DNA from 3 places in the Priestia sp. Y58 genome. Region 2 is predicted to be linked to each of the others. Evidence: riboswitches for the same ligand, from Rfam matches in the RefSeq annotation. Region 2 holds a riboswitch; each other region holds the start of a gene.

The links. A riboswitch is a leader RNA that binds a small molecule or an ion and turns the genes downstream of it on or off. The one in region 2 is predicted to bind cobalamin.
Region 1: another riboswitch for cobalamin. It lies ahead of nikA (nickel ABC transporter substrate-binding protein); the one in region 2 lies ahead of MMB68_RS05705 (ribonucleoside-diphosphate reductase subunit alpha).
Region 3: another riboswitch for cobalamin. It lies ahead of MMB68_RS20455 ((2Fe-2S) ferredoxin domain-containing protein); the one in region 2 lies ahead of MMB68_RS05705 (ribonucleoside-diphosphate reductase subunit alpha).

Annotation. Positions count from the first base shown of each region.
Region 1 is NZ_JAKWFL010000011.1:35,797-39,082, forward strand. Features, by position in the region: gene ftsZ (cell division protein FtsZ) at 1-795, shown strand, start outside; cobalamin riboswitch at 798-987, shown strand; gene nikA (nickel ABC transporter substrate-binding protein) at 1,131-2,672, shown strand; gene MMB68_RS23990 (GNAT family N-acetyltransferase) at 2,742-3,269, shown strand.
Region 2 is NZ_JAKWFL010000001.1:1,087,234-1,090,519, reverse strand. Features, by position in the region: gene menC (o-succinylbenzoate synthase) at 1-1,023, shown strand, start outside; cobalamin riboswitch at 1,303-1,488, shown strand; gene MMB68_RS05705 (ribonucleoside-diphosphate reductase subunit alpha) at 1,623-3,286, shown strand, end outside.
Region 3 is NZ_JAKWFL010000007.1:109,799-113,084, reverse strand. Features, by position in the region: gene MMB68_RS20465 (sirohydrochlorin chelatase) at 1-37, opposite strand, end outside; gene cobJ (precorrin-3B C(17)-methyltransferase) at 55-1,677, opposite strand; gene MMB68_RS20455 ((2Fe-2S) ferredoxin domain-containing protein) at 1,691-2,071, opposite strand; cobalamin riboswitch at 2,174-2,353, opposite strand; cobalamin riboswitch at 2,472-2,650, opposite strand; gene MMB68_RS20450 (hypothetical protein) at 2,796-2,954, opposite strand.

The DNA of each region.
Region 1 (3,286 bases), on a different contig from region 2:
GCAGGAGCTAATCCAGAAGTGGGAAGAGAAGCAGCCGAAGAAAGCAGAGAACAAATTCAAGAAGTACTGCAAGGCGCAGATATGGTATTCGTAACAGCTGGCATGGGCGGAGGAACTGGTACTGGAGCAGCTCCGGTTATTGCCCAAATTGCCCGTGAACTAAATGCTTTAACAATTGGAGTAGTCACTCGCCCGTTCAAGTTTGAAGGAAATAAACGTACGAAGCAAGCAGTAGGCGGTATTACTGCGATGAATGAATCGGTAGATACCCTTATTGTGATTCCAAACGACCGCTTGCTTGAAATTGTCGATAAAAAGACGCCTATGCTTGAAGCATTCCGTGAAGCAGATAATGTTCTTCGCCAAGGTATTCAAGGTATTTCAGATTTAATCGCTGTGCCGGGGCTGATTAACCTTGACTTTGCTGATGTAAAAACAATCATGTCTAATCAAGGATTTGCGCTTATGGGTATCGGACGAGCTTCCGGATCAGACCGGGCAATTGAAGCAGCGAAAAAAGCGATTTCTAGTCCGCTGCTAGATGCATCGATTGATGGAGCACGAGGCGTGCTGTTGAACATTACGAGCGGCAGCAGCTTGAGTCTTTACGAAGTACAGGAAGCAGCAGATATTGTCACGTCCGCTTCTGATCAGGACTTAAATATGATTTTTGGATCTGTGATTAATGAAGATTTAAAGGACGAAATGATGGTAACCGTTATTGCCACTGGATTTGATGATGAAGATGTTTCACCATCAGCTTCTACTTCTAGAGTTTCAAGAGCACGCTACTAAATTAAATAACCAGCTTTTATGGTAGCAATTGTTTTTCAATTGCCTTAAAAGGGAATCCGGTGCAAATCCGGAGCGGTCCCGCCACTGTAACAAGGAGCCTTATGTCAAAAAGCCACTGTCTATTTAGAGACGGGAAGGCGGTATAAGGCAATGACTTGAAGCCAGGAGACCTGCCATAAATCTCAGCACACAATAACCTACGAGGATAGGGAGGTGTTTTGGCAGAATCAAAAATAAGATAAACAAGGGATACGTTTATCTGAATTTGTTGTGAAGACAAGCACTTCTTTTTAGAAGTGCTTTTTTGTGTATTAAAATAGAAGGTGGAAAAATCAATGATAAATAATAAAAAACTCGTATCTATGATATTTCTCGTGTTACTTTGCCTCACTGCTTGCGCTCCTAATGAAGAGAGCGTAAGTATAAAAGAAAGAAAGAAAACGGATAAAAGTGTGACGTTTTTATTTAATTTTACATCTGCAACGCTTGATCCTCATAGGGACGATAATTATACAGCAGTTCGTGCGGGAGTAGGGGAGACGCTTGTTAAAATCAGCGACGATTTAAAAATAAAGCCTTGGCTTGCTGAAAAGTGGGAAACGAAAGATAACGGCCTTACATGGACATTTATGATAAGAAAGAACATCACGTTTCAAAATGGAAAAGCGCTGGATGCAAATGCCGTTAAGTCTTCTCTTCAAAGAACGATAGATCAAAGCTATGCGATGAAAAACGCTTTAAATATTAAAGAAATGAAAGCGAACAGTCATGCGCTGACAATTACATTAAAAGAACCAATGCCTAAATTTCCTTCTGAGTTAGTGCATCCAAACACAGCTATTATAGATGTTGATGTTTCTAATATAGCTAAGAAGCCCATTGGTACAGGGCCATTTCACGTTTTGACTTTCGATCAAGGAAATCAAGTGAAGTTAGAAAGATATGAACATTATTGGAATGGAAAAGTGAAATTGAAAAATGCGATCTTTGCATTTAACGAAGATGCTAATGCGCGAGTTGCGGCTCTTCAGTCCGGGACAGCGGATATTATTTATCGGCCGCCTTTAGAAAGCTTGAGCACTTTACAAGCGAATTCGTCTTTCAAAGTAAGTGGAGTACCTAGTGTGCGTACTCATTTATTGCTTTATAATCAAACCAATGACTCATTAAAAGACGAAAATGTAAGAAAAGCTATCGATACTTTATTGAACCGAAAAGAAATTGTCAGTAGCATAATGAACAATCAAGCGGCAGCGGCTCGAGGTCCATTTTTACCTCAATTTCCTTTTGCTGATAATACTGCTAACGAGCAAAGAGGTATGACATCTGCTAGAAAATATTTAGAGAAAGCAGGCTATCAAATCAAAAATGACAAAGCAATCAAAAATGGAAAGTCACTATCGCTCTCTCTTGTCACATACAGCTCTCTGCCAGAACTGCCTTTAATTGCTCAGCTTATACAGTCTAATGCGAAAGAGTTAGGAATTACTATTAAGATTCACCTAGTTGAAGATAGCGATGAATATGTAATGGCAAAAGATGATTGGGATTTAGCATTGTACAGCCTTATCACAGCACCTAGAGGGGATGCCAGCTATTATTTAAGCACGAACTATTTGCCGGGCGGTGGTTTAAATGCCAGTCGGATTAATGACGATACGCTAACAAAAATGATAGAACAGTTAAATTCAACCGTAGATGACGCAAAACGAAATCAGCTAGCCAAGCAAGCAACCGCTTTGATTAATAGAAAAATGCTGACATCATCGATTGTACATCCAAACATTGTTGTTGCTTATAATCAACAAGTGAAAAATTGGACAACAAATCCAAGCGAGTATTATATGCTGACTCAGCATTTAGACGTAACGCCGTAGTCAATATTGTTGTTCCTATAGGAAAACGAGAAAGTATACAATGATAGATAAAAGGATGTGACAGTAAACGTGCAAGAAGTACAAATGTATCAAATTAAAGAAGTAACAGAAAAGGATGCGAAAGTGGTTCAGTTTGTCATGAATATGCGGAATGAGCTATTTCCTATGCTGGAAAAAAATCAGCTTCCTGTGGATTTGCTTCATTTTAATGAACATTACGTTCAAGCGAAAGACGCTGCTTTTTTTGCAGCTGTTACGGAAAATCAACAAGTAATTGGAACAATTGGTTTATACGCTTACGATGGAAGGTTTCATGCATTAAAAAAGCAATATGAACATAAAACTGCAGCTGAGATTGTAAAATGCTATGTCGATCCAGCGTACCGGCGTCTAGGCATTGGACAGCAGCTGTTAAAAGCAGTGGAACAATTTGCTCAAAATCATTTTTATGACACGTTGTATCTGCATACTCATCCTTTTTTACCGGGGGCTATCCCATTTTGGACTTCACAAGGTTTTATCGAAAGGCTTGCTGAACAGGAAGAGCCATGGAATACGCTGCACATGGACAGAAAAATACAACCAGTCGTAATGTAACGATATTATACAGTAAT
Region 2 (3,286 bases):
GATCGAGAATTGATTTTGCTTGAAGTAGAAGATGAACAAGGATTGACAGGGTGGGGAGAAGTAGTTGCTTTTTCATCTCCTTGGTATACGGAAGAAACGATTCAGACATGTTTTCATATGTTAGACGATTTTTTAATTCCCTCGCTTCTTAATCAGCAGCTTCAAAAACCAGAGGATGTTCAAAAGTTATTCAAACCTCTAAAGCGAAATAACATGGCTAAAGCAGCTTTAGACTGTGCTGTATGGGATTTGTATGCAAAGCGGCATAACAAACCGTTATCTGAAGTAATTGGAGGAGTAAGGTCTGCTGTAGAAGCTGGAGTGGTAGTTGGCTTAAATGATATTTCCATAATGAAAGAACAAATAAAGACTTACATGAAAGATGGTTATAAGCGCTTTAAAGTGAAAATTAAGCCGGGTGCTGACTATGAGCTACTGAAACAAATTCGAGATGAATTTCCAAGCATTCCTCTTATGGCTGATGCCAATTCAGCCTATACGTTAAGCGATAGTGATTTATTGAAGAAACTAGATGAATTGAATTTAATGATGATCGAACAGCCGTTAAGTTCTGATGATATCCTTGATCATCGATTGTTACAAAAGCAAATGCAGACGCCAATTTGCTTAGATGAAAGTATTGTGAGCTATGAAGATGCACGTCATGCAATTGAACAAAGAAGCTGTAAGATTATCAATGTGAAAATCGGTCGAGTTGGCGGAATGTCCGTAGCAAAGCAAATTCATGATTTGTGCGCCCAGCATGGTGTAAGACTTTGGGTTGGCGGAATGTTAGAAGCCGGGATTTCAAGAGCTCATAACATCGCCCTTGCGACATTGCCTTCTTTCACGATACCAGGTGATATTTCTGCGTCATCTCGCTATTGGGAAAAAGATATTATTAAGCCCGAAGTAGAGGTAGAAGCCGGAGTAATAAAGGTGAAGGGAAAACCGGGGATAGGATACGATATTGATAAAAAGTTTATCAAAACAATCACAGCATTTGAAAAAGAATACCAATAATTAAAAACCGTTTTTTTATGAAAAACGGTTTTTTTATTGGTGTTGTCAATGTTTAGTAGAAAAATAGGACAAATTTTTTAAAAAGAGCACATTGTTCCATCAAGCGTGTCAAAACATGTTATGATGGAATAGTTTGATGAAAAAAGTCGAAGAGTTTTACCGTAAAAAACAAAATTATTTTTGAAAATAGGTTGATAGTTTTCTAAGTTGTCCTATATAATGTGTTTATAACATAACACAATATGTTGTTCTGAAATCGATAATAAAATACTATATTTTGTGTTTTCCAGTGAAAAAGGTGTCTGATAAAAAGACTTAAAAGGGAATTTGGTGAAAATCCAAAGCTGTCCCCGCAACTGTGAATGCTGATGAAATAAGGAGATCCACTGTGAGTAAACATCATGGGAAGGCCTTAAAGTAAAAAGAAGCATAAGTCAGGAGACCTGCCTTTTTTATGTCGTTTTATCTTCTTCGGGAGGTGAGAGGGTAGAGCGAGGATTGAGAAAAGACTTAGTGTCTTCTTCTATCTTCGTTCTATTCGCTCACCGAGGTACGGTGAGCGATTTTTTTATTTTGAAGTGAAGAGAGGAGCCATATTTATGGTGAATACATTAAAGCCTACAATTCTACATGAATTAACTGCATATATTGAACGATTAAAAAAAGAATTTACGCAGCTTGATTTTTCTTTGTATGAGGAAAAGGTTATTCAAACTGTTACAGTAAAGGAAAATATGACGGACGAAAAGGTTGCAAACGTCCTAATTCTAGCAGCCTTAGAGCGTATTTCAATGGAAGAACCAGATTGGACGTACGTAGCGGCAGACGTCTACTTAAACGAACTATATCGAAAAGCAGCGGACAACCGAGGTTATGATAAAAAAGAGAAGTACGGTTCGTTTTATCAGCTTATTCAAGAACTAACAAAAATCGGCATTTATAATAAACAGCTATTAAAAACATATACAGAAGAAGAAATTAATGAAATTGCTTCAGTCATTATTCCTGAACGCGATCGTTTATTTACATACATTGGATTGTTGACATTAGCAGATCGCTATTTAGCGACATCACATGATAAGCGCGTATACGAATTACCGCAAGAACGTTTTCTTATCATTGCTATGACGCTGATGTCTCAAGAAAAGAAAGAAAATCGAACAGCATTAGTAAAAGAAGCGTACTGGGCGCTTTCTAGTCTATATATGACGGTTGCCACACCAACGCTTTCAAACGCAGGAAAGAGCTACGGACAGCTATCTAGCTGCTTTATTGATACGATTGATGACAGCTTACGCGGTATTTATGATAGCAATACAGATTTGGCCACGCTTAGTAAAAATGGAGGCGGAATTGGTGTCTACCTCGGTCATATTAGAAGCCGAGGAAGTGATATAAAAGGTTTTAAAGGCGTATCATCAGGAACAATTCCATGGATGAAACAGCTAAATAATACGGCTGTAAGTGTCGATCAGCTAGGTCAACGACAAGGAGCTATTGCCGTATATTTAGACGTATGGCATAAAGACATCTTTTCATTCTTAGACGCGCGTTTGAACAACGGTGACGAACGCCAGCGCACGCATGATTTATTCACTGGCGTATGTTTGCCAGATTTGTTTATGGAAAAAGTAGAAGCACGTGAAGACTGGCACTTATTCGATCCTCACGAGGTTCGTACGCTGATGGGCTATTCGTTAGAAGATTTTTATGATGAAGAAGAAGGCAGCGGTTCGTTCCGCACTCGTTACGCTGAGTGTGTAAATAATGAACAGCTTTCAAGAGAAACAGTACCTGCTATTGAAATCTTCAAGCGCATTATGCTTTCACAGCTTGAAACGGGAACGCCTTATATGTTCTATCGTGATACGGTTAACCGAGCTAATCAAAACCGCCACGAGGGCATGATCTACTGCAGCAACTTATGTACAGAAATTACGCAAAACCAAAGCACAACGGTCGTAACAGAGGAAATTACGGAAGACGGAAAAATTATTATTACAAAGAATCCGGGCGATTTTGTTGTATGTAATCTTTCGTCTATCAACTTAGCGAGAGCCGTAACTGAAGATGTGCTTGAACGTTTAATTCCAATTCAAGTACGCATGCTTGATAACGTTATTGAGTTAAATGATTTGCCGGTACTTCAAGCAAAACTAACGAACCAAAAGTACCGCGCAGTAGGGCTTGGCACATTTGGTTGGAACCATTTGCTTGCCTTAAAGAAAATAGCATGGGAAACAGATGAAGCGGTAGCATACTG
Region 3 (3,286 bases), on a different contig from region 2:
CCCTACTTCCATGACCGACAAATAAAACTGATTTCATATAATGCCCTCCCATTTTTAATCTCCACACGGAGCTGGTTCTACTTTTATTTTTGGTGTTATATCTTGATAGTCGAATCCATAAACATTCTTCACACGCTTAAAGAATTTATGAAACCGCTCATTTGGATGACCTTTTTCTTTATATTCATGGACAATGTTCTCCACTATTTCAACAATGTCATCGGGCGCTATGCCTTCCGCCACAATTTGACCTGAATGGGCGTTTCGTCCAACCGTTTTAGCCCCTAAAAATAAGTCAAACGCACCTTTTCTGTAGACAATGCCGATATCTTCTTGAACAGCACCATAACAGGCCATACCGCATCCATTAATACCAAGCTTCAATTCTTTTGGCATGTCCATTCCGCCGAGGCGCTTTTGTAATTCTTCCGTATGCGGGATGGCGTCGCTTTTTTCTCCATCACAAAAATCACACGCTTTAATTGCAAACACGTCTCCGACCGGAGATAGTAAAAAGGAAGCTGATTGGAGCTTTTTAATAATCACATCTGGCTGAGCCGTTGGAATTTGCAGTTTGATTTGATGGTCAGGCGTATACTCCATCGTACCTTTTTCACCAACAACTTCTGCTAGTGTTGTCATTTGAACGGGCGTAAACTTCTTATTTGCAAGCCCTGGACTAACTGCCACTTCGAAAATAGACTGTATTGGCTGATGTACGACCGCAGAAGTAGGTTCACCTAAAATTGCTTGAAGCGCTTCTTCTGCAAGGGCTCGTGAAGTTGCTGTTTCTTCTGGTTTGGTCTGAACTGCTTCAATAGCTGAAGCCGTTTGCTTTACAGTCTCTTCTTGATCAAGAGCCCATGGTTCCGCTTCTTTTCGAAGTCGCTGATGCGGTCTTAGCGGCTGCTCCGTTTGGTTGAGGGTATATTTTCGCTGATATCCGCGCGGTGTAATCATTAAATCGTCGTAAAAAAACGTAGATGAATTCCCGACAACAACGGTAGTCAGCATGCCAATTTCATGATTTAACATGTCTTTTAAGTTGGTCATTACGACTTCTTCACGGTCACGATAAGCGCTTTTCACAAGACCAACAGGCGTATCAGGAGAACGGTACTTTAATAGAATCCTTTGCGCTTCAACAATTTGTCTTGTTCGTCTTCCGCTTTTTGGGTTGTAAAAAGCCACTACGAAATCTGCTTGTGCAGCTGCTTCAATTCTTTTTTCGATTAGCTCCCAAGGCGTAAGGTGGTCACTTAAACTAATCGTACAAGCATCATGCATCACGGGCGCTCCAAGGAGAGATGCACATGAATTAATAGCCGAAATGCCAGGAATTACTTCCATCTCTACGCCCGTTTCTTTTTTCCAGCCTTTTTCAATCAACACTTCATACACAAGGCCTGCCATTCCATATACTCCTGCATCTCCGCTTGAAATGACAGCTACGGTTTTGCCCGCTTCAGCTTGCTTTACAGCTTCTTGTGCACGGCTTACTTCTTCGGTCATTCCCGTACTAATAATTTGCTGATTCGTTAACAGTCCTTGAATTAATTCCACATAGGTTTTGTAACCGATGATCATATCACTTTCTTGAATGGCTTCTCTTGCTCGCTGTGTAATATGTTCAAAGCTTCCCGGCCCAAATCCAATAACTAACAGTTTACCTTTCATGCTAGCTCCTCCTTTATGCGTTACTTTTTACTTTGTCAATTCCTTTTATGGAGTCACTCTTTTCCGGAGAAACAAAACCGTTTTGATCATATTCATAAATAAGCGATTCCTTTATACTGCAGCCTCCTGCTAAATGTTCTTCGACAATCCGGTGAGCCACGGTTTCAGTGACCTGCTTGTACCAATCTCCTGAAGGATACACAATAGCTACAGGAGCATCTTTGCATCGTCCGTTACAGCGTGTACGCGTTGTATGAACCGTTTCATCCAAATCCAGTTCCGTCACTTTATTTCGAATAGCTTGGGTGGCTTCTTCTCCACCTTTTCTCATACAGCTGCTTCCATTACAAATCAATACGTGATGTTTTGTTCCATTTAAGTTCCACGTCGTCACACTCATTCGCTCCTTTACTAAAAAAAGCGCCTCTATCAATGATAGAGGCGCAGAAAAATTCAAACTAAGTTTTTGCACTTCCACCTATATCCCGTAGGGTAAGCTTCGCATTAGAAAAAGGCTGGTTTCCTGACTTCGATTCATCACTTGATTGCGCCTTCCCGAATACAGTGGCATATGCAATCAGCTCATCTTCACAGTGGCGGGTACCGCGCTGGCTTCACACCAGACTTCCCATTTAACGCAATGTAAACATTGCGCACCTTTTTTGCACGATATGTAGTTTTGCGACATGAGAAAAACCCGCTTCGCTAATATGCGAGCGGGTAAAACGTCAGAATAAGAGTGTACACGAATGCCACTTTAAGCCAACGTTTCCCTTCCCGCTCCCCGGAGAAATAGAAACTTCACAATAAAGACAGGTCTCCTGACTTGTGTATCATTCTACTTGAGAACCTTCCCGTGATTTTTCCACAGTGGTTATACTCGTTCGTCCACACTTACAGTTGCGGGGACAGTACTGGTCTTTCACCAGTTTCCCTATTAAGCCTTCTTGGCATCTTTACTGTTGCTGTTTGATATATATGAACCTTTTAAACTATCAGAATAATAGAAGTAACTACCATATCATAGCGTACATTTTTTTTTATTTCAACTCTATTCTTTTCGGAAGATACAAGCATCTATAAAAAAACAAGAGCATAAGTCAGCTCTTGTTTTTTCATTATATAGCTACTAATGTTAAATGAGGATCATTATAATACACGACTTCTGAAAGAACTTTACAGCCATTTGTTTTGGCAAAAGCTTCTCTCGCCTGCTTTTCAGTTTCAAATTCAAACATTTTCATTTCTTTTCCAGCATATACCGTCAGTACCCACATGAAAAGATTCGCCTCCGATTATTGTAGTGATCGCTATATCCACATTATGCCGAAACCATTTCCTTTTGAAAACCCATTCTACAAAACTTGTCACAAGAAACTTTTAAAAATTTAAAAACATTTTAACTTTTGTAAATGAACAAAATGTACAAAAGGTTTAAGCAATATTATACCTCTTTAAAAAGGTGCTTTTTTAACCCACTGTTGCTTCACCAGTAAAAAAATATATAGTATTTATTAAAAAAAGAAGCCGGACAGCCGGCTTCTTTTTTAAGAAAGGAAAGTACAGACATCACAATCCCGTCCTGCTCTTTATTTCGCATAAAAATACA